DNA from 3 places in the Pseudarthrobacter adonitolis genome. Region 3 is predicted to be linked to each of the others. Evidence: riboswitches for the same ligand, from Rfam matches in the RefSeq annotation. Region 3 holds a riboswitch; each other region holds the start of a gene.
The links. Region 3 has a riboswitch for cyclic di-AMP ahead of ACZYZ4_RS04090 (C40 family peptidase). Riboswitches for the same ligand answer to the same signal wherever they lie in the genome.
Positions count from the first base shown of each region.

Region 1: linked by a shared signal. The riboswitch ahead of ACZYZ4_RS14675 (aggregation-promoting factor C-terminal-like domain-containing protein) and the one ahead of ACZYZ4_RS04090 (C40 family peptidase) in region 3 are both predicted to bind cyclic di-AMP.
Region 2: linked by a shared signal. The riboswitch ahead of ACZYZ4_RS15110 (C40 family peptidase) and the one ahead of ACZYZ4_RS04090 (C40 family peptidase) in region 3 are both predicted to bind cyclic di-AMP.

Region 1 covers NZ_JBVAYW010000016.1:4,443-11,702, reverse strand. The annotation lists gene ACZYZ4_RS14695 (SixA phosphatase family protein) at 1-69, opposite strand, end outside; gene ACZYZ4_RS14690 (winged helix-turn-helix domain-containing protein) at 486-1,352, opposite strand; partial or broken gene ACZYZ4_RS14685 (response regulator) at 1,854-2,235, shown strand; partial or broken gene ACZYZ4_RS14680 (sensor histidine kinase) at 2,211-2,774, shown strand; cyclic di-AMP (ydaO/yuaA leader) riboswitch at 2,875-3,027, shown strand; gene ACZYZ4_RS14675 (aggregation-promoting factor C-terminal-like domain-containing protein) at 3,033-3,755, shown strand; gene ACZYZ4_RS14670 (DUF1905 domain-containing protein) at 3,835-4,278, shown strand; gene ACZYZ4_RS14665 (HAD-IA family hydrolase) at 4,259-4,570, opposite strand; gene ACZYZ4_RS14660 (HAD family hydrolase) at 4,531-4,956, opposite strand; gene ACZYZ4_RS14655 (VOC family protein) at 4,972-5,346, opposite strand; gene upp (uracil phosphoribosyltransferase) at 5,409-6,044, opposite strand; gene ACZYZ4_RS14645 (phosphatase PAP2 family protein) at 6,087-6,848, opposite strand; gene tadA (tRNA adenosine(34) deaminase TadA) at 6,909-7,260, shown strand, end outside.
Region 2 covers NZ_JBVAYW010000017.1:28,191-35,450, reverse strand. The annotation lists gene ACZYZ4_RS15145 (alpha-mannosidase) at 1-294, opposite strand, end outside; gene fdhD (formate dehydrogenase accessory sulfurtransferase FdhD) at 373-1,356, opposite strand; gene ACZYZ4_RS15135 (molybdopterin molybdotransferase MoeA) at 1,483-2,874, opposite strand; gene ACZYZ4_RS15130 (DUF6457 domain-containing protein) at 2,885-3,178, opposite strand; gene mobA (molybdenum cofactor guanylyltransferase) at 3,175-3,915, opposite strand; gene ACZYZ4_RS15120 (HNH endonuclease) at 3,962-4,462, opposite strand; gene ACZYZ4_RS15115 (NlpC/P60 family protein) at 4,698-5,447, opposite strand; gene ACZYZ4_RS15110 (C40 family peptidase) at 5,619-6,293, opposite strand; cyclic di-AMP (ydaO/yuaA leader) riboswitch at 6,364-6,526, opposite strand; gene ACZYZ4_RS15105 (M23 family metallopeptidase) at 6,675-7,260, opposite strand, start outside.
Region 3 covers NZ_JBVAYW010000002.1:319,414-326,673, reverse strand. The annotation lists gene ACZYZ4_RS04105 (FAD-dependent oxidoreductase) at 1-231, opposite strand, end outside; gene ACZYZ4_RS04100 (dienelactone hydrolase family protein) at 311-829, shown strand; gene ACZYZ4_RS04095 (protein adenylyltransferase SelO) at 826-2,289, shown strand; gene ACZYZ4_RS04090 (C40 family peptidase) at 2,359-3,189, opposite strand; cyclic di-AMP (ydaO/yuaA leader) riboswitch at 3,193-3,361, opposite strand; gene ACZYZ4_RS04085 (coiled-coil domain-containing protein) at 3,576-4,877, shown strand; gene ACZYZ4_RS04080 (cupin domain-containing protein) at 4,901-5,281, opposite strand; gene ACZYZ4_RS04075 (TraR/DksA family transcriptional regulator) at 5,421-5,783, shown strand; gene ACZYZ4_RS04070 (DNA alkylation repair protein) at 5,807-6,367, shown strand; gene ACZYZ4_RS04065 (DUF1918 domain-containing protein) at 6,421-6,621, shown strand; gene ACZYZ4_RS04060 (NUDIX domain-containing protein) at 6,676-7,212, shown strand.

The DNA.
Region 1 (7,260 bases), on a different contig from region 3:
CACGCCGCCGGGCCAGTCGGCCTTGGCGTGCCGCATGATCACCAGGCGTTTGATGTGGTGGTCGCTCATCCCCCAAGCCTAGACCCGCAGGACCCACGGCGCCGCCCCGTCACGCCCAGCACGCTTCTGGGGGGCGAGAGAGTCTGGCCCCGCGGAATGCCGGGCCCAGCTGCGCAGCGGAAGCTCAAAGCCTGTTCCCCGTGACAAACCATGGCCACTCCGCCGTCGACCAATAGCCGCGGAGGCCAATCACTCACGAGCCCGGACGCACAAAAGCGGCATTTCGCGCTGAAGGGCGCTGCAGCGAAGCGGGCCATCCCGAAAGCGCCGTTGTTGCGCGGGGCCACGCCGCCCGGGTTCCCTGGACGAGCCTGCGAGGCTAGGGAGGCGGTGGGGAGGTACGGGCGCAGGCAGAGGGATCCTGCCGCGAAAGCGAAAGCGGCCGTCCCCACGGCGAAATGCCACTTTGGTGCGTCGCTGAAAGGCTAGATCGAGTATTCCGGAGCGGCCCAGACAATAACCTCGGGGTGCTCGTAGAAGCGGTAGCCCTGGCCGCGGACGGTGCGGACGGTGTTGGCGAGGCGGCCCAGCTTGGAGCGGAGGCGGCGGATGTGGACGTCGATGGTGCGCTCGTTGGGCACTTCCTCGGCGTTGCGCCACAGGCCCTCGAGCAGTTCATCGCGGCCAACGGTGCGGGTGCCGTTTTCCACCAGGTAGTTCAGGAGTTCAAATTCCTTGAAGGTCAGGTTCAGGGATTCGCCGTCCAGGTGGACTTCGCGGCGGGCAAGGTCGATCAGCACGCCGGACGGGCGCGGGTCCTGGGGCTGCTGCAGCCGCGCAGTCTCGGTGCGCTTCTGCGCGTTCACTGTGGGGTCACCGAAGGTGGAACGGACGACGTCGAGCGCGGAACCCGGGGTGCCGGCGGGGGCCACGGCCACGGCCGCGTAGCTTTCGGCACCGGTCACGAGTGACTGTGCGTAGGCGCGGATTTCCTGGGCAAGTTTGGCAATGGAGGTTCCGGCAGCTGCCGCGGTCTCCTCGTCGATGCCCATATAGAGGACAAATCCACGGGCCACGGTGTCGTTGGCGACTGGCCGCACGGCGTTTGGCCCCGCGATAACCGGAGTTGGCGCGGTCAGCGGCGCGGCTTCGGCAGGCTGGACAGCGCGGAGCTGGCCGTAGGTATTGGGGTTGTAGCCCTGGGGTGAGTAGCCGGGGGCAGGAAAGCTGGCGCTTGGGGCGGCCGGGGCGAATGCCGGTCGGGCACCGAACCCCTGGCGAAGGCCGGAAGCCTGGCCAACCTTGCCTGCGTTACGGACGGAGATGTGGACGTATCCGGATGCAACTGACATGAATGCTTACCTCAATGTGAATGGCCGTCATCGCGGCTCGAATGCTGGTTGTCCCCGCAATGAGATCTGGGGAGGGCGCCCTACGCTGGGCTGGGGGCGAATGCCTAAGAACTTCGTGGGGTCTAAAGGTCAGGCTTGCATTCGGCAACAGCGCATGTCGGCAGCAGCGGATGTGCTGGGCCAATATTCTGCGGCTGCAGGTGCTGTTGAGTTCTTGTTCACAATTGAAAGTGTGCAACGTAACAATGAAAACTTGCAAGTAACAATGGGGGCTTTGTTCCGCATACTGAGACAGAATGCGGTTTTGTGTTGCAGATCACCATTCTGAAATGGCGACAAAATGGGAGTTATTGTCCGCCAAGGGTGCGTAAATGGGCCATATTGGCGAACAATCTTCGCTCTTTCGCGATGCTAAGCCCTCGAAATTCACTGTGCCGTGACTTGCCGAAGTTGCTTGTTGCCTTTGCCGCCTGTCCAGCGGAAACGCCGCCGGCCCGCGCATTGTCGGCGTCCCGCTCGCCCACCCGGGACGGCTCCCCCATCCGCGCCCTGGTGGTTGACGACAAACCCAGCCTTTCCGAACTCATGAGCATGGGGCTGCGCATGGCCGGATGGTCCGTTTGCCGTGGCTTCGGATGGCCGGGAGGCCGTCAAGCACGCCAAGGAGTTCCGCCCGGACGTCCCGGTGCTGGACGTAATGCTGCCAGGGTTCAACGGCGTTGAGCTGCTGGGCAGGATCCGCGACTTCGCACCGGAGGTACCTGCGCTTTTCCTGACCGCCAAGGACGCCGTCCAGGACAGGATCGTGGGCCTGGCGGCCGGCGGGGACGAATACGTGACCAAGCCCTTCAGCGTGGAGGAGGTCCTGCTGCGGCTGCACAGGTGGACCTCACACAACTCGTGATCGAAACCGTCAGGGACGAGAAAGTCATCGCCCCGGACCACCACTGGCGCCTTGAACTGCCTGACGAGTTGAACTGCCTGACGAGCCGCTCGCCGTCACCGGTGATGCGACCCATCTGCGGCAGGTGCTGGTCAACCTTCTCTCCAACGCGCGCAAGCACACGCCGCCGGGAACCACCGTCGTCACCGCTGTCACGAAGTCTGCCGATGGCAACGCGGCGGTGACGGCAACGGACGACGGCGGCGGCATCCCTGCGGAGTTCGCGGACCATGCTTTCTCCCGGCTTGCCCGCGCAGACCCCGGCCCGCAAGGGCATGGCGCCGGCCTCGGGCGCCGCGGCGTCGGAAGGCACCACTGGCCCGGGCCTGTCCATTGTCCAGTCCAACACGAAGGCCCACGGCGGGAGCGTGGAAGTGACATCGCGGGCAGGTCGGACAGAGTTCGCCTTACTCCTCCCTACCGGCGCCGTGGCACGAACCGACGCCCGATCACAGCAAGGCGACACACCGTCGTCGTGATTTCTGTTACCAAAATGTGACTTAAGCTTCCGGCTCCTGTAGCGTCGAACAGGTGCGGATCCCGTTCGGGCCGCATATCCGGATGACGCCAAGCTCTGCCGCTTCCCGGATTCCGATTTCAGAGGCAGAGGCGGGGGACCCACCGTCCCGGGCACCAAGTGCCCTTTGGGGTTAAGCCAACACGTGGTTGTGCCGTGTGGCCGGATGCCCTCATCCGAACCCGACAGCTAACTCCGCAGGTGTGAGAGGCGATCCATCATGTCTGAATTCAAGGTACAAACGCGCCCGCAGGGCGACACAAAGTCCGATAGCCACCGTAAGCAAACCCGCTTCAGTGCGGCAATGTCCCCACTGTCCAAGGTGGCCCGGATTCCCTCCGTGGGCCAGCGCGCCGCGGTGTTTGCCACGGCGGGCGCCCTGCTGATCGGGGTCAGCGCCGCTGGACACGCTTCCGAGTCTGCATCGCTTGCGGCCAGCGCGGACCAGGCCGCCGAAGAAACCGGCGCCCAGTCGAAACTGAGCTTCGAAGCAGCCCAGATCCAGCCCCCGGCCACCCCGGAAGCTGCGCCAGCCGAAATCAACGTCGCGCCCCAGGCTGCCGCCCCGGCACCTGCCCCGGCCCCAGCTCCGGCTCCGGCTCCCGAGCCCGCCCCCGCACCTGTTGTGCCCGTCAACGACCCCGCCGGGGCACAAGCCTACGCCGCCAGCCAGCTGGCGACCTACGGCTGGTCCGCCGACCAGATGCAGTGCCTGCAGACGCTGTGGACCAAGGAATCCGACTGGTCCACCACGGCCACCAATGCCAGCAGCGGCGCGTACGGCATCGTCCAGTCGTTGCCCGCTGAAAAGATGGCGAGCGCCGGCGCGGACTACCTCACCAATTACCGCACGCAGATCAACTGGGGCCTGAACTACATCCAGGAGCGGTACCAGTCACCGTGCGGCGCGTTGAACTTCCACCTGTCGCACAACTGGTACTAGGCAAACTCCCCCGCGCCGGGGCATCCCGGCGCGGGGGTCAGGGGTTCCCTGCCCAGCGGCTCCGGGCCATACTTGGGCCATGAAATTCACCACCACCATCCTGGGCAGCGGCAACAAGGCGGGCATTGAGGTTCCGGAGGAGGTCATCTCGGCTCTCGGCGCAGGCAAGCGTCCGCCGGTTGTGGTGACCATCAACGGAAAGAGCTACCGGAGCAGCATCGCGGTCATGGGCGGACAGAACCTGATCGGGGTGAGCACCGCTAACCGGGAATTCACCGGAGTTGCCGCTGGCGACACCGTCGAGGTCGACGTGGAACTGGACACCCAGCCGCGCATCATCGAGGTCCCCGACGATCTGGCCGCCGCCCTGGCCGCCGAACCCGACGCGCAGGCGTTCTACGCCACGCTGAACTACAGTACGCAGCGCCGGTACGTGGAGCCAATCGGCGATGCCAAGACGGACGAAACCCGGGCCCGGCGGATCACGAAGATGGTCACCGCCCTCAAAGCCGGAAAGAAATGATCTGCCGTCCCCTGGCGTCCGTTTCCACGGAGACGCGCACAGCACTGTAGTCCGGGATGTGGAGCAGGCCTGCCGGCAAATCGCCCGTATTGGGACCCACGGCCACCGTCCGGATACCGGCGGCAACGCCTGCCGCGATTCCGGCGGGCGCGTCCTCGAACACCACGGCGTCCTCCAGCTTCACGCCCAGCAGCCCGGCTGCCATCAGATACCCTTCCGGGTGCGGCTTGCCTCGTGTGACCAAGTCCGCCGTCACGGCCGTGGCCGGCATGGCCAGTCCCGCGGCGTCCATGCGGATGTCCGCGAGGTCCTGTCCGCTGAAGTCACCAGCGCCACTGCCTGGGCGGGCAGGCTGCGGAGCAGCTCGGCAGCCCCCGGCAACGCGACGATACCGGCAGTCCGCACCCTTTCCATGTCGCCGAGTTCGGCAGTGAGCGCCACGACATCGGCCCCCGCCGGGGCGAACCTACGCACGGTGTCGGCAGCCTGGACGCCGTGCGAAGTGCGCAGGATTTCGGCGATGTCCAGACCGTACCGGACAGCGAATTCTCCCCAGACCTCCTCCACTACTGCCGTCGAGTCCACCAGCGTGCCGTCCATATCGAAATGGACGGCCCGGCAGGTCAGTGTTCGTGTAGCGGCAGGTGTTCGTGTGGCGGCAGGTGTGGGGATTTTCATGCTGCCTATTTTGCCTCAGGCGTCACGGCCCGGGATGTACTGCACGGCCCACTTGTTGCCGTCGGGATCGGCGAAATAGACGAAGTGCCCCCAGTCCTGCACGTCAATATCGCTGACCTCCACTCCGTTGCCCTTGAGGTGGTCGTGGGCAGCCTGGATGTCGCTGACCACCATCTGCAAGCTTGGGGCCGTACCCGAAGGGGCGTCATTGAGGCCCTCGCCAATACAAATGGAGCAGGCGGATCCCGGCGGGGTCAGCTGGACGAAGCGGATGCCATCCATGGGCCGCTCGTCGAAATCCGGGTTGAATCCAACTTTGTTGACGTAGAAATCCTTGGCTCGGTCCACGTCGGATACGGGCACAAAAACGAGTTCAAGTTTCCAGTCCATGCGCCACAGGCTAACGGCGGCGGCAGGAAAGCGGAAGACCTAAATTCTGGAGGAGCCCCGTACTAGCCGGCGATGCCGTACAGGCGGTCGCCGGCGTCGCCCAACCCGGGAACGATGTAGGACTTCTCGTCGAGCCGTTCGTCAATGGAGGCCAGCACGATGGTCACATTGGCCTCGGCAAGTTCCTCTTCGAGCTTGGCCAGGCCTTCCGGCGCGGCCAGGAGGCAAATGCACGTGACGTCGGAAGCCCCGCGTTTGAAGAGGAACTTGATGGCTTCGCGCAGGGTTCCGCCGGTAGCAAGCATGGGATCCAGCACAAAGATCTGCCGGTCCGTCAGGTCTTCCGGGAGTCGCTCCGCATAGGTGATGATGTCCAGGGTTTCCTCGTCGCGCGCCATGCCCAGGAAGCCCACCTCAGCGGTGGGGACCAGCTTGGTCATGCCCTCGAGCATGCCGAGTCCAGCACGCAGGATGGGGACCACCAGAGGCGTGGGCTTGGTGAAAGCTGTGCCCACTGTGGTGCTGACCGGGGTTTCGATGGTGACCGGCTGGGTGCGGACCTCACGGGTAGCCTCGTAGGCCAGGAGCGTCACTAGCTCTTCCGTCAGCTGCCGGAAGACCGGTGACGAAGTGTTCTTGTCCCGCAGGACGGTGAGCTTATGGGCGACCAGCGGGTGGTCCACAACGAGAGTGCGCATGCGTCAAAACTATCACCCGCACGGACGGCCTCCGGCCGGGAATCAGCTCGACTGTTCGTCCCGGAGGGCGGGGTGTTCGAACGTTGGCGCCGGCCCCGCATGCTCGCGTTTCCGCAGCAGATGGAACAGCCTGTGCGCCAGGATCACCATGCCCACCCAGGCAAGCCCCAGGAACCAGCCGGCCATCACGTCGGTCAACCAGTGGTGGCCTAGGAACACCCGGCTCAGGCCCATGGCGATGATGAAGATCACCCCGGCGATGATGGTCGTGATGCGCGCCCAGAGCAGCTCGAACTGGAGGCACATGACGTACACCAGCACACCGATCACCACCGTCGTGTTCAGGGTGTGGCCGCTGGGGAAGGACGGAGATGTCTCGTACGGCGGGACCGCTTCGGAGTGGTCCGGGCGGGTACGGCCCACCAGCCGCTTGCCGACGGTAGTTGCGAAAGTGGATACGGCGGCCGCGCCGCCCACCAGGATGAGGGGCCGCCAGGTCCGGCCCAGGAACGTGAGCCATGCGGTCAGGATGCTCGCCAGGATGGGCATGCCGATGCCCCCGCCGATGTTGGTGAACGCTGTTACCCCGGCATCCAGCGCGGGGTTCCGCAAGCCCTGGGACAGCTCCAGCGCGGGCAGGTCCAGTGCCGTCAAGCCCCTATCATTCACCACGTTGTTGTACACCTCGGCACCGAGCAGGGCCATGATGACCACCAACGCGCCGCCCACCAGCAACGTTATCCACAGCGCGGCGTATGGCTTGAACCATTGGCCGAGGCGGTCCCTGAGTCTGTCCACGTCCACGGTGCCTCCCCGGCGTCGATGCTTGCAAGGCTGGATATCCCTAGAAACTATCATTGAGCCATGGTCGCCGCAGAAACGAACCACCTCGAATGGATGGGTCTTGCCCTGGACGAAGCCCGGCGCGCGCTGGCCACCGAGGACGTGCCCATCGGCGCCGTGGTGATAGGGCCCGACGGCGCTGTGCTGGGTTCCGGACGGAACCAGCGGGAAGAGCTGGGAGACCCCACCGCCCACGCCGAGGTGGTGGCCATCCGCCAGGCGGCGGACCGGTTGCGTGCCTTGTCCAAGCTCGACGGCGGCACCGGGGACGGATGGCGGCTGGCGGACTGCACGCTCGTGGTGACACTGGAGCCGTGCGCCATGTGCGCCGGCGCGGTGGTGCTGGCCAGGATTCCCCGTGTGGTCTTCGGCG
Region 2 (7,260 bases), on a different contig from region 3:
GATGAAGCCAAGATCCACCACGATTTCCACGGCGGTGTCCGGGCCGGTGCCCCAGGCTTCCGGGACGTCGCCCTGCAGTCGCAACCACTTGGTGCCCCACGGCTTGCCCCAGGCGGCACCGTGTTCCTGAGGCGCGAAGTGATTCCGCAGTGCTTCCATCACTGACACGGGTTCGCCGGGAGCATCCCAGCTGCTCAGGTTCAGCGGAACGGTGCGGGCGTAAACGGCGGGAACGATCCGCTCGCGGACAAACCGGTCCAGGCGGACTTCGGTGATCCGGCGGTCGTCATGCAATGTAAACCCTCTTAGGTGCTTGAACTGGAGTTCTCGAATCCGGACCAACGCGTCCAATCGATGGATAAAATCTACCGGCTAGTAGCTCAATAGCCAAGCCTCACCGGAAATCTTCGCCGAAGGTGCTGACGATGTTTTCTGTCCGGGTACGTTCGCGCGGACCCCTGCCGGGTCCTCCCCGGGGACCTGCGCAGGAACCGGCGCGGCGGGCAGCGTGATCCTGCCCTGTCCGGCGTAGATATTCAGGCTGGTGCCCCGGCTGAATCCTGCCAGGGTCATGCCGCTGGCCTCCGCCAGCTCCACAGCAAGGCTCGACGGCGCGCTTACCGCCGCCAGCACGGGAATGCCTGCCAACGCTGCTTTCTGGACGAGTTCAAACGACGCGCGGCCCGACACCTGCAGGACCAGCCCGGTCAGCGGAAGCAACCGCTCCCGCAGGGCCCAGCCCACCACCTTGTCCACGGCGTTGTGGCGTCCCACATCCTCGCGGAGGCACAGGAGCTGCACGCCGCCGTCGTCCGTTATGCGGAAGAGGCCCGCAGCGTGAACTCCCCCGGTGACGTCAAAGACGTCCTGGGCTTCGCGGAGCCGCCCGGGCAGGGAAGCCAGAACGTCAGCGGCCACGGTCAAAGGATCCGCGGCCGGGCTGAAATGGGAGGACTTGCGCACTGCCTCGATCGAGTCCGTGCCGCAGATACCGCAGGAACTTGAGGTGAAGACGTTCCGTCCCTTCGCCGGGAGTTCGACGTCGGACCGCAGTTGGGCTTCCACCACGTTGAACGTCTGGACGCCGTTTTCGTCCTCGCCGGCACAGAACCGCAGCGACACCAGCTGCTCGGGAGCCCAGATGATCCCTTCGGACACCAGGAAGCCGGCCACGAGGTCAAAGTCGTCCCCGGGTGTCCGCATGGTCACCGAAAACGACAGCGCACCGATCCGGATTTCCAGCGGCTCTTCGACGGCGAGGACGTCCTCGCGGTGGCGGACCGGGAACTCAAGGGCCTTCGGCGAGCCATCCAAAACGTACTTATGCACCTTGCGGCGCTGTGTCACACGGCCCATCAGCAAACCGCCAGACAGTCTCGAAGGGCCCCGTGGACGTTCCGGACCTGCCGGCTGGCGCTGTTCATAGGTCCATCATCGCACCACTGGCTGTGCTGTGGCGTACGTGCTTCCGCAGCCCGGCGCCTACCCCAGCAGGGCACTCCAGTCCACCGGACCGGCGGGCTTCGCAGCGTCCTTGGCAGCTGCCCGGGTGGCCGGCTTGGCGGCGGGCCGGCCCTTGGACTTGGCGCCTGGCTGTTCGGGCGCGGGCACCGGCGGTCCCCACGGCAAGGCAAACGCCGGGACGGGTTCGCCCAGCTGCACGCCGTGCGGCGGAACAACCATCACCCCGTGCGCCGACGCCAGTCCGCGCATCATCCCGGGACCTGTGTGCTTGGCCGGTGACGCCATCCCGTACAGCAGGCGGAAGGGCATCAGCCTGGTCCGGCCCGGCTCCGGCTCGATGGTGGTGCCGCACGGGACCTCCTGCACCGGCGGCATGGTGCCGTGGCCCAGCGCCGCCAGCAGCGGTTCGCCCACCGTGGACAGTGCCATCATGGCGGCCAGCGGGTTTCCGGGGAGCCCCAGGACAAAGCGCCCGTCGGGGAGCTCGGCCAGGACGGCCGGATGGCCGGGGCGCATCGCGATGCCGTCGACCACCAGCCGCCCGCCCAGTTCCGCCACGGCCCGGCGGAGATGGTCGGTGTCCGAGCGGCCTGTACCGCCGGTGGTGATCACGACGTCGGCCGGCAACGCGGAGGGGTCCGGCATCTCGGGTGGGACGTCCGCCAGACCGTCCAGCCACTCAGCGTAGGAATCGCCGATCCGTTCCTGGCCGCCGTTGATGCCGCCGAGCATTTCCACGACGGCCGCGAGCTGCGGGCCGAAGGTGTCCCGGACCTGTCCGGGGACCGGCAGCCCGCGGGCCACAACTTCGGAGCCGGTCAGCAGGAGTTTAACGACCGGCTTGCCCTGGACCAGCAGGTCATCGTGCCCGGCCAGGGCCGCGACCGCCAAATGGGCCGGGTTCAGGGTTACGCCGGCCTTGACCAGCACCTCCCCCGCGGCTGCTTCCTCGCCGGCCTTCCTGATGTGCTGGCCGTTCCCTGGCTCGCCGGGGCGGGCGGTGCCGCCGGTCATCAGCAGCGGCAGGCCGTCGTCGTCCGTTCCAAGCACGGCACTTTCGCTGCGCAGAACCGCCTTGGCGCCGGGCGGAATCAGTCCGCCGGTGACAATGGGGCTGGCCTGGTGTGGTGCCAGCCGCTGGCCGGCCTCCGCCACAATCCACGGGCCGCTGCCGTTGACGGCCCAGCCGTCCATCGCAGACGACGCATAGTGCGGCATGTCGTGCAGTGCGGTGATGTCGTCGGCCAGGACCCTGCCCAGGGACTGGCTCAGGGGAACCCGGCCCGGCGGAATCGGCGTAGCGATGTCAAAGGCGGCTTTGCGCGCCTCATCCCAGGTGTGGGCAAGGTGCTTTGCCGGGGCTGGCTGCTGCTCGGAGCTTTCGGATACGTCGCCGGGGGCGGCGGTCACTGAACGGGGGTCATTCGACGGGGGTCCCGGCGGATTCGGCATCATAGTCAGCAGCAAGGGTGCGGGCACGGTCCATGGCAGCGGTCATGGCGGCGGCGTTCGTGGCCTGTCCTGATCCCGCAGCCAGGCCGGCGGCGAAACCGGCAATAAAGGTGGTGAGCGGGGCGGCCGGGCGGACCACTGAGTGGGCTGCCACGCCGGCCAGCGACAGAATGGTGTTGACGTCGATCTGGACCTCCTCCAGCTCATACGCCTGGAGCAAGGCCCTGCACCACTCTTCCAGCGTCTCGTCCTGGCTTTTCACGCTCTGCCTCCCAAATCATCCGCGGCGGTGTTGCTCCGGAGCCCGCTCATGGGATCCGGTCCGGCCACTCCAAGTGCGGCGGCATCGTCCCAAGTGTCCACGTCGGCCGTGGAGCCGGCCGGAACGGCGACAAGCTGCACGTCCAGACTAGCAAGGAGTGCCCGCACCGAACCGTTGATTAAGCGTCCTGTGCTTTCCAATTCAGCCACGGAACGTTGTAGCGCGACTGTGCTATAAAAGCCGACCAGGGGCTGGCGGCGGCCATCCTCAGAAGTGGCCACCACGCCGTCCGATTCCAGGCCCGCCGCCTGTACCGCGGAGTGCCCCCCTGCGGCGTATTCAACGGTGGCAGTCCCTGCGGCAGCGGGTCCTCCTGAACGCAGCGCAGCCTTCAGCGCCGCCACCGCCTGCCCCACGTTGGGCATGTCGCAGGCCAGCACCAGTGTCAGCCGGGGACGGTTGCCGCCCGTAGCGGCCAGCGCCGCGAGCCCGGCTGCGATAGCGGCCGCGGGACCGCCAAACGGCGGTTCCTCGCGGCAGCGGAGTAACCCGGCCGGGACCTCCCCGGCGTCCGGACCAACCACGACGGCGGCCCGGGCTCCCCCGGCAGCGGCGGCGGAGCGGCGCAACAGGGAGTCGCCGTCGTACGTCAGACTCTGCTTGGGCACGCCACCGAGCCGCGACGAACGGCCGCCGGCGAGGATGACGGCATCGAAGTCGGGGGGGTCAGCGTCCACCCTCCCAGCTTAACCGTGCGGGCTCGAATGCCGTGCGGGCTGGTATTCAGGCGGCCCTTTCAGGCAGGAGGAACGGGTCCCAGGCAGGCGTGGGCTTCTCAAGCTCCTTGATCTGCCAGATGGTGCCATGCGGCGGTTCCGGGACAAACCTGAGCTTCCAGCCCATTTCAGCCGGCGTGTGATCGCCCTTGGTGTTGTTGCACCGAAGGCACGCGGCCACCAGGTTCTCCCAGGAGTCGGCGCCGCCACGTGATTTGGGCTGCACATGGTCGATGGTATGGGCACCTTTTCCGCAATACGCGCACCGGTGACCGTCCCGCCGCAGGACTCCGCGGCGGCTGACCGCGGCGCTCTGGTTGTATCTGGGGCGGATATAGCGGTTCAGGAGAATCACGGACGGGCGGCCCAGGATCTCCTGCGGCCCCACCACGGGGTCTTCGCCTTCGGCAATAACGCTGGCCTTGCCCGTGAGCACAAGGACCAGCGCCCGGCGGAAGGTGATTACCGCCAGCGGTTCATATCCAGCATTCAGAACGAGAGTGCGCATGCACGTACCTCTTCGTGGCCGCACCCGTCAGGGGCACGAGGGCCGGCTGCCCCCGGCATATCCGGGCTATGGATCGACACCACAAGAGTAAACAAAGAATCCCGGGATCAGCTAATCGCAGAAGTGGCCGCGGTCAGGCGCCGCCCCCGCGCACCCGTCCGGAGCACTGCTGCAGCCCGGCGACAGCAAAGGACCCCCGCCGTGAGGCGGGGGTCCTTGAATGCTGAATCAGTTGCTAGGACACGCGGATGAAGACCGGTCCTGAGCCAACATTGGCGCTGAAGACAACGGTCTGGTTGCCGTTGTAGCCGCCGTGCACTGCCTGGCCGTTGCCGGCGTACACGGCAATGTGGGCAACGCCCGCGCCGCCGTCGGCGTAGTAGATCAGGTCGCCGGGCTGTGCCTCGGCGGCACTGACGGTGCTGCCCAGGGACAGGTAGCCGGCGGGCCAGCCGTGGAAGTTGATGCCCACGGCGGCCAGGGCGTTGGTCACCAGCATGGTGCAGTCCTGGTTGACACCCAACTGGGCGTACGCAGCGGACAGGATGGCCGCACCCTTGCCGCTGGCAGCGACCGGAGCCGAAGGAGCGGCCGGCGTTGCCGACGCTACCTTGACGGTGGCCGCGGCCTTGGGAGCCGGAGCTGGAGCCTCAACAACAGGCTCGGGAGCCTCAACCGGAGCCGGCGTGGTGGTCACGGCAGGCTTCTCGTAGGAGATGGCAATGGTGGAAGCGGCCGAAATGATGGCCGGGGCGAAAGCCTCAACCTCAAGGTTCGAAGCGGAAGCAGCTTCACGCTGGACTCCGGTGTCTGCCGCGTTCGCAGCAATACCACTGGTCAGGACAAGGCCGGAAGCAGCAGCGATAACCGCAGCCTGACGGCCCATGCCGCCGGCGTTGTCGCCGACAGCCTTAGCAATGACAGCCAGCGAGTTGGTCTTGGCGACCTCGGCGCGGTGCCGTGCAACAGTTGCACGTGTAGTCATTAATTTCTCTCTTTCGTTTTCCTTAGGACCGCGTGGGCAGCACAAGGGCTTTGGACGCGCCGGCATCTTGGGGGTACGCCGGCACGCCCCGAACGGGGATTTAGCGAAGAGTTTCTCTCGAAGAAACGGTTCCGGCAGCGCTGGGCTGCAGGAACTACTGGACTGCAGGACCTACGGGACCATCGTGAAGAACGCGGAAGAGCCCGTGGATGCCACGGAGTGGAGCAGCGTGCCCTGTGACGGATTCAGTGCGCTGATCATCATGCCGTTGCCAACGTAGATGCCGACGTGGGCGCCGCCATTCTGCATGACCAGGTCACCGGGAGCCGGTGTGGCGGTGGGCCGCATGGCTGTCCAGGCATTGGTGCGGGGAATACTGATGCCGGCCTGGGCGTAGACCCACTGCGTGAAACCTGAGCAGTCCCAGCCGCTGGGGGTGGTGCCGCCCCAGAGGTAGGGGTTGCCGATGCCGGTGTAGGCAATTGCTGCCAGACCCGATGCGGCGGCGGAGGAGACAGTGTCAGCGAGCTTGGAGGCCGCGGCCTCGGTTGCGGCAGCACTCTGAGCCCCGGTTTGGGAGGCCGTGGACTGCGCACGGACCGTCTCAACCTTCGGTGCCGGCGCGGTCTTGATCACGGGGCGCTCGAAGGAAACGGTAGCTGTAGGCGCCGCGGTTACGGCAAGTGCCGTCTGCGCGGACCCGGACTCGGTGGAGGCGGATACGCCGGCGGTGGTGTCCGCGGCGTTTGCCGGAAGCCCCATGCTCAGGATCAGACCTGATGCGGCTGCGATAACAGCAGCCTGGCGACCTACGGTCCCGGCATTGACACTAACGGCCTTGGACACGGGGCCCAAGGGGTTGGTGCGGACCGGTTGTGCGCGGTGACGCGCAGAACTATGGCGTGAAGACACGAAGGTAGCCTCTCCCAATGCCTGCGAGGTAAGCTGTCGGATTCGGATGGGAGTCACCCGGCCGCGCTGCTTCACAGTGGAAGCTTTGCGACTTAACCCCAAGGCCTTCAGAATCGAAGACCAAAATTGGTTCCCCCGCCCCTGCCAGACGATGTCATGCGAACGGACCTTGAGCGGTGGCAGAGCTAGGCAATCCACTCAAGAACGTCAACTTCGGAAAAGTTGACGCGCTTTAGACGTTACAGGAGTTCCGAGCCAATGTCACATTCAGGTCACGGCACGTCGCTGCGATTCGAGAGTTTGCCATCACTTGGGTCAGAGCCAGCCACTGGGGTCAACGACTTCGCCGTTGACCTGGACCTCGAAGTGGAGGTGGCAGCCCGTGGACGCGCCCGTGGTGCCGCTCAGGGCAACCACATCGCCGCGGGCGACCGTCTGGCCCACCCTGACGCTAGCGGAGGAGAGGTGGTTGTACGTGGTTTCAAGGCCATTGCCGTGATCCACCACCACGCGGTTGCCGCCGCCGTACTGGTGCCACCCAACAGAGGTCACGGTGCCGCTGGCAGCAGCCAGGACAGAGGTTCCGCACTGTGCCACGAAGTCCTGGCCACGGTGGAAGTCGCCGGAGCCGCCGGTAATGGGGCTGACCCGGAATCCGAAGGGTGACGCCGTAGCCAGCTGGGCCAGCGGCGAACCGAGGCTTCCGGCAGAGGCGGCGCGGGTAATGGATCCTGCGGACTGGGCGCTCAGCAGCTGCTTCAGTTTACCGTCGGGATCACCTTGGGTAACCACGGACGAGCGGCTGAAATCAATTTGGGCGGCGGCTTCGGCGGTAACTTCGGGCTGCGGAGCGGCGGAAACGGACGACGCCGCCTGGCCGGGTGCCGGAGTGGCCATCACG
Region 3 (7,260 bases):
TGTTCCTGCGCCGGCAGCAATATGCGCCCAGCCATCAGTGCGGCGTGAGGCGTCAACACCAATGTCGTCGAGGGCCTTCATCGCGGCCGGCCACATGCCCAGCATGGTGCCCGACGCCGGCAGGGCCGCCGCCTGCTCCAATACTTTCACTGCCCAGCCGTGACGCGTCAGGGCCCGTGCCGTGCTCAGGCCGCCGATTCCCGCGCCGATGATGACCGCTGAATGTCCCACGCCTCAAGGCTACAGACTCCGCCCAGCCGTTCCTTCATCGCGTGAGGCCGGAAGGATAGGCGCGGATAACCGTTAGGCAGTGCGCGGTGCCCGTCCAGCTGCCGTCGGGCGGGGCTGTGCCGGGGCCAACAGTCCGCTTTCCGTCCCGGAGGGCGCCTCGGGGATTACGACGGCGACCATCCGGTTCGCGTCCGACGGAACGGACATCAGTGGTTGCCTCGCCCGGTCCGAATCCGGTGCAGCCGGCCCGGCGGTGCTGGTGTGCCACGAGAACCGTGGTCTGACCCCGCACATCCAGAACGTTGCCCGCCGCTTCAAGGCGGTGGCGTTTGGAGTATATGCAGAACGTGACCAGCGGATCACCGGTGCCATGCCAGCCCTCCGCGATGCCTTGGACGCCACCACGGTGACGCATCAGCTCACCGTTTACCCCGGCGTGGACCATGCCTTCCACAACGACACCGGCGAGCGCTACAAGGAAACCCAGGCCACGGCCGCCTGGAACGACACCCTCGCCTGGTACGGACAGTGTTCTGAGACAGCACATCCGACCTGTCGCCGTATGGGCGATCCTGCCGCGAGTAGTCTTGAAGCATGAGCACCGCTATCCCACTAACGCTCACCTTCGACGGGCGTTTCGCCCGCGAACTCGAGGAGTTGGCGGTTCCCTGGCAGGCAGAGGAAGCGCCAGACCCGCAGCTGCTCGTCCTGAACGAGCCGTTGGCCAGCGAGCTGGGCCTGGTCCCGTCCTCGCTGCGGACGCCCGAGGGGACTCGGTTGCTCATCGGCAACCAGATTCCTGAAGGGGCCACACCGGTGGCCCAGGCGTATGCCGGCCACCAGTTCGGCGGATACTCACCCGTACTCGGCGACGGCCGTGCGCTCCTGCTCGGTGAGGTCACTGACATCCACGGGCAGCTTCGCGACATCCATCTCAAGGGCTCCGGCCGGACGCCGTTCGCCCGCGCTGGTGACGGACTCGCCGTCGTCGGTCCCATGCTGCGTGAATACGTCGTCAGTGAAGCCATGCACGCGATGGGCATCCCCACCACGAGGTCCCTTGCCGTGGTGGCCACGGGCCGGCCCGTCCGCCGCGAAACCATGCTGCCCGGGGCTGTGCTCACCCGGGTGGCGAGCAGCCACCTGCGTGTCGGCAGCTTCCAGTTCGCCCGCGTCAACGGCGACACAGACCTCCTCCGCCGCCTGGCCGATCATGCCATCAGCCGCCATCACCCGGACGCGGCGCAGGCCGAAAATTCCTATCTTGCGTTCTTCGATGCGGTCATAGCCGCCCAGGCGTCCCTGGTGGCGCAATGGATGCTGGTGGGATTCGTCCACGGCGTGATGAACACCGACAACATGACCATCTCAGGCGAGACCATCGACTACGGACCGTGTGCGTTTATGGACGCGTATAACCCGGCCGCCGTCTACAGCTCCATCGACGAGGGCGGACGGTACGCCTACGGCAACCAGCCGCTCATTGCCGAATGGAACCTCACCCGGCTTGCCGAAGCACTCCTGCCCCTGTTCCATGAAGAGCAGGATCAGGCCGTTGCGCTCGCCGTAGAGTCCCTCGGCGCCTTCCGCACGCTGTACAGCGCGGCCTGGTCAGCCGGCATGAAATCCAAGCTTGGGCTGCGCGCGGACACGCACGACGACGTCGCGTCGCCTCTGGTGGACGGCGTGCTGGGCCTGCTTCAGGAAGGTCAGGTGGATTACACGTCCTTCTTCCGGAGCCTTGGTTCGGCGGCCCGCGGTACCCCGGAAACTGCCCGGGCCATGTTCGCGGACCCGGGAGCCTTCGACGCCTGGGCCGAACCGTGGCTGGACCTGGTGCCGGATGCGGACCTGATGGACCGGGTCAACCCCGTCTACATCCCCAGGAACCATCTGGTGGAGGAGGCCCTTGACGCTGCTGTTGCAGGCGACCTGGACCCCTTCAACCTCTTGGTGAACGTCCTTGCGGATCCGTACACGCCGCGGCCCGGCCTGGAACGCTACGCAGGCCCCGCCCCTGAAACCTTCGGGAGCTACCGGACCTTCTGCGGGACCTGAGTGAACACAAGGGGTGGACGACGGCGGCGCGCAGCTGGGTGCCACCCGCCGCCGTCGTGCACGGCCGGATCACGCTACGCGGACGAAGGACGCTCCGGAGAGCCAGCTGATGGAGTGGACTTCGGTCTTGTAACCGTCCACCCCGCCACTGACAACCTGGCCGTTGCCGGCGTAGACGCCCACATGGCCGGCCGTGATGACCAGGTCACCGGCGGCAGGCGTGCCCACCACCGTGCCGTACTGGTAGAACTGGCCCGGCGCCAGGTCTCCCACGCTCTTACCGACCGAGCGCAGCGCTTTCTCCACCATGGCAGTGCAGTCCTGCTGGAGGCCGAGCTGGGAATTGGCGGAAGCCAGGATGGCCGCGCCGAGTGAGCCGGCCGGCGCCTGTGCCGCCGGTGCGGACGTTGAGGCCAGCTGGATGCCGGTGTTGGTTGGGGCGGCCGGGGCCGCGGCGGCCTTCGCCGCCGGGGCCGGTGCTGTGTAGCCGGCACCGGGGATCTGGATCTGGTCGCCGGGGTAGATGATGGTGGTCATCGTCAGGCCGTTGACAGCCAGCACGTCGTTGAGTGCGACGCCGTACTTGGTGGAAATTGCGCCCAGTGTGTCGCCTGAAACGACAGTGTGAACGTTGGCCGCGGCGGGTGCCGGGGCAACTGCGGCCGGGGCAGGTGCGCTGACCTGGCCCTGAACGTTGACAGTCCCGGAATTGTCGGGGCCGTGGACGCCGGCCTGCGCCGGGGCGCCGATGCTGAACAGCAGGCCGGAGGCGGCAACAGCCACCAGGGCCGGCCGGCCGAACGTCAGGGCGTGGGCTTTGGCCGTTGAAGACAGGCCAACGAGGACGGTAGAGCTGGCAGGAACCGCACGGTGGCGTGCGGCAGTTGAAATATTGGACACGGTTGATCGCCTCTCCCATGCCTGCGGGGTGAGCTGTCGGGTTCGGGTCGGAGATACCCGGCCGGCATCGATTCCGCACAGGACGGAGCGATACTGACTTAACCCCAAGGCTTCGAAAAGCCGTGGAAACGTGGTTCCCCCGTCCCTGCCAGTTGGAAAGCGACTGGATCCCGGTCAGCGGCAGGGCTCGGCATACTGGCGGGAATGTCCCGGCTTGAGCCAGGCCACCGCATGACCATAACTTCTATTCGGCGGCAATGTCACATTCCGATAACGGAATGTAGGCCTGGAATCCACCCGTCTTTCAGCACGGATGCGCTACTCCTCGGTAACGATGTTGCAGGTCAGGCCCTGTAATCCGTATATGCCCGGTAAGCTCACCAACTATGTCCCGGTTTGTTCAAAAAATGCGGCTGCCCGCCCTCGCCGGAATGCTGGCCGTTGCCCTGGCCGGGTCGGTTGCGCTGCTTCCCTCACATGCCGCCGACGACGCGCCGCCGGGTGGCTATCCCTCCTGGCAGGACGTGCAGAACGCCAAGCAAAGCGAAGCCGGCAAAGCGGCAGAGGTCGCCAGGATCACCGGGCTGCTGGGCGGGCTCCAGACCGGAGCAGAGGCGCTGGGCAATGCGGCCGTGACGTCCGCCGCCGAGTACGCCCTGGCCGAAGTGGCGCTTCAGGCCGCCACGTCTACCGTGGACGCCCTGACCGCCCAGACTGCACGCGCCACGGCCGAACTGGGACAGTACAAAAAGGAAATCGGTGCCCTGGCAGCCCAGTCGTACAAGACTGGTGGCACCAATATGGGTTTCTTCGTTGCCCTCGACGCTGTGCAGACCAACAGCATCCAAGGCCTGAACATCGTCCAGATCGTCAGCGACAAGACTGCTGCCCTAGTGCACAAATCCGCAGCCGCTGAACGCATTTCCCGCGCCCTGGCTGAGCAGGAGCAGACAGCCAGGGCCGAACGTGAGCGCCTGGCCGGGGAGGCCAGGACCAAGCTCGACGCCGCCCAGTCCGCCCAGCAGGCGATGTCCCGGCAGATCGCGGAGCAGGAGGAGCACGGCCAGGAACTGACCGCGCAGTTGGCCTCCCTCAAGGGCACCACCGCTGCGGTGGAGGGGGAGTTCCGGCAGGGCCAGGCAGCCTTGGCCGCGTACGAAACGGCGCAGGCCGCCAAACGGGCCGCAGCCCAGGAACAGGCACGCCAACTGGCGGAGGCGGCAGCCAAGGCGGCTGCCCTCGCTGCCGCGCAGAAACCTGTGAACCCGGCGCCGGCCCCACCGGCTGTACCGGGAGTGCCCGCCCCCGCTCCCGTCCCCAGCCCGACGCCGCCACCGCCGCCCGTCGTCGTCGTGCCTTCTGTGCCGGGCGGCGCTGTGAACGACCCCGCTGGCGCAAAAAACTACGCGGCCGGCCAGCTGGGAGCCTACGGCTGGGGCCAGGACCAGTTCCAGTGCCTGGCGTCGCTGTGGACCAAGGAATCCAACTGGCTGACCACTGCCACCAACCCCTACTCGGGCGCATACGGGATCGCTCAGGCGCTGCCGGCCAGTAAGTACGGCAGCGCCGGGAGTGACTGGCTCACCAGCTACCGGACTCAGGTCAATTGGGGACTGTCGTACATCGCGGACCGCTACGGGTCACCCTGCGGCGCGTGGAACCATTCCGTGGCCAAGAACTGGTACTGACCTGCTCTGGGACGGCAGTCGGGTCACGTTCCCGGGGCTTTGGCGAATTCCGCGGCGCTGAGGAATTCAATTCCGACGAAGGCCTGATCGCCGTCCACCCAGGCGTCATGCCCTGGCGGAATGGTGTAGGAGTCGCCGGCGCTGATGTTGATCCGATTGCCATCGGTGGTCTCGACGTTGAGGGCCCCGGAAACGCAGTAACCGACGTGGTTGTTCTGGCAGGACTCGGTCTGGACCACCGGCTTGATGCAGTCCGACCAGCGCCAGCCTGGATTGAACGTGAACCGGCCAACCGTGTAGTCGCCCAGGTTGACGAGGTCCACTTCGGTTTTGTCCGGGCGGCGCTTCTCATCCGGCGTGTTGTGGGACTTGACTGCCAGCTCGGTGACGATGTTTGTAGGCATGACACGCAGACTTTCTCTGTGGAGTTTGTGTCCATCAGCTGTCTGTCCCTGGCTGCCAGACGGCATCTGAGGCGCTTACGATTGCCAGCATCCTCCAACCGGCCGCGCTTGTCGAGACCCAAACCACTAGGCTATTCCCATGCCCGATTTTGAACGGTTCCGGGTCATGCTGGAGGACGAGCGCGCGCGGAAACTCGCGCTTCTTCCAGCCCTCCGTGCGGACATCTCCTCAGCCAATGGCGCACGCCAGGATTCCAACGTGGATGACGAGCACGACCCCGAGGGCTCCACTATTGCGTTCGAGCTATCGCAGGCATCGGCGCTCCTGAAGCAGAGCAGCTGGGGCCTCGAACAGGTGGACGCGGCCTTGGCGCGGATTGCTGCGGGCACCTACGGTACGTGCGCCCTGTGCGGGGACCCCATCGCGGACGGACGGCTCGAAGCCCGCCCGTCGACGCCGTTCTGCATAGTCCACGCCGCTGCCGGCCGGCAGGGACGGTAGCGGGCGCCTTGAACCAAAACACGGTGAACGAAAGGGTGCAGGAGGCCGCCGGCTTCATCGACGCCACCCTGCAGGACGAGGGAACCTGGTACCGGGCGGAAGACGTGGAGTCCCGGGTGGGCGGGGCACTTGGATCCTATGGGTCGTCCGTCGGAGCCGTACGCGGCACTGTCCGCGACGCCGGCAGGAAGTTCAAGGAGTTTGACCACGATGAGGTGACCTCGTTGGCATCGCTCCTCTGGGGCCGGCCGAGTCCCGGCAGGCGGCCGATCTATGAGCGCCGGCTCGCCGCCGTTGTGCTGCTGCAGTCCCAGGTGGCGCTCCTCCGCCACTCTGACCTGACCAGGTTGGAGGGCTTCATCAGGTCCGCAGAGACCTGTGAGCTGGTGGACCCCCTGGTTGCCGACGTTGTGGTTCCGCTGCTGAAGGGCCTGGATGGCAGCGAGCGCCAGCGGGCCGACGCCGTCATCACCCGCTGGCACCAGGACCCCGTCGACGCGCTCCGCCATGCCGCTCAGCTCATCGCGACTCAGGGAACTGACCTGCAGCGCCTTTCGGGGGACCGTGACCAGGGACGGCTCTGACCCCTGTTCTCTGGTCTCCGTCAGTCGTACTCTTGGCCTTGGAGGTGATTGCCATGGAGGCAGCGCAGGGCGACAGGATCATCGTCCGGGGGAGGACCGTCGGATCCTCAGACCGGCACGGGATAATCGTCGAGGTACGTGGTCAGGAAGGCCATCCGCCCTACCTGGTCCGCTTCGACGACGGACACGAAACCGTTATGTATCCCGGCGGTGATTTCGCCGTCGAACGCGGTCACGGGGGCCAACCCGGCTGACCCGCGGCCGGCGCCTGCGCGTCAGGGCCGCGGGGCACCTGTCAGACTCGAGTCATGGATCACTCCTTGGCTGCCACGTCCCCTGATGCGAATCTCCAGCTTCCGCCGGCCCGGACAGGCCCGCGGGATCCCGGTGACGCGTGGGTGGAGGGCGACCGCGGTAAGTTCTGGGGCAGGTTCGGTGCCGCCGGCGTTCTGGCCTATGACCCGGGCAAGGGCGTCCTCCTGCAGCACCGCGCCCTGTGGAGCCACAACGGGGGAACCTGGGGGCTGCCTGGCGGGGCCTTGCACCAGGGAGAGGATGCCGTCACCGGCGCCCTCCGCGAGGCGCACGAGGAAGCCGCAGTGCCGGCCGCGGATGTAAGTGTGCTCTTCACCTCTGTGCTGGACTTGGGCTACTGGTCCTACACCACTGTTGTTGTGCTGGTGACCGCGCCTTTTGACCCCGTGATCAGCGATCCGGAAAGTCTCGAACTCCATTGGGTCCTGCTGGATGAGGTGGACCTGAAGAAGCTCCACCCCGGCTTCGCCAAATCGTGGCCGGACCTGCGGACGCGCATGCTGGAGCTTTCTGCCCAGCGGGGCCAATAGGGATGTTCCGCTAGTCACTTGCCGGCCGCGTTGCTGGGTCCAGGGCGT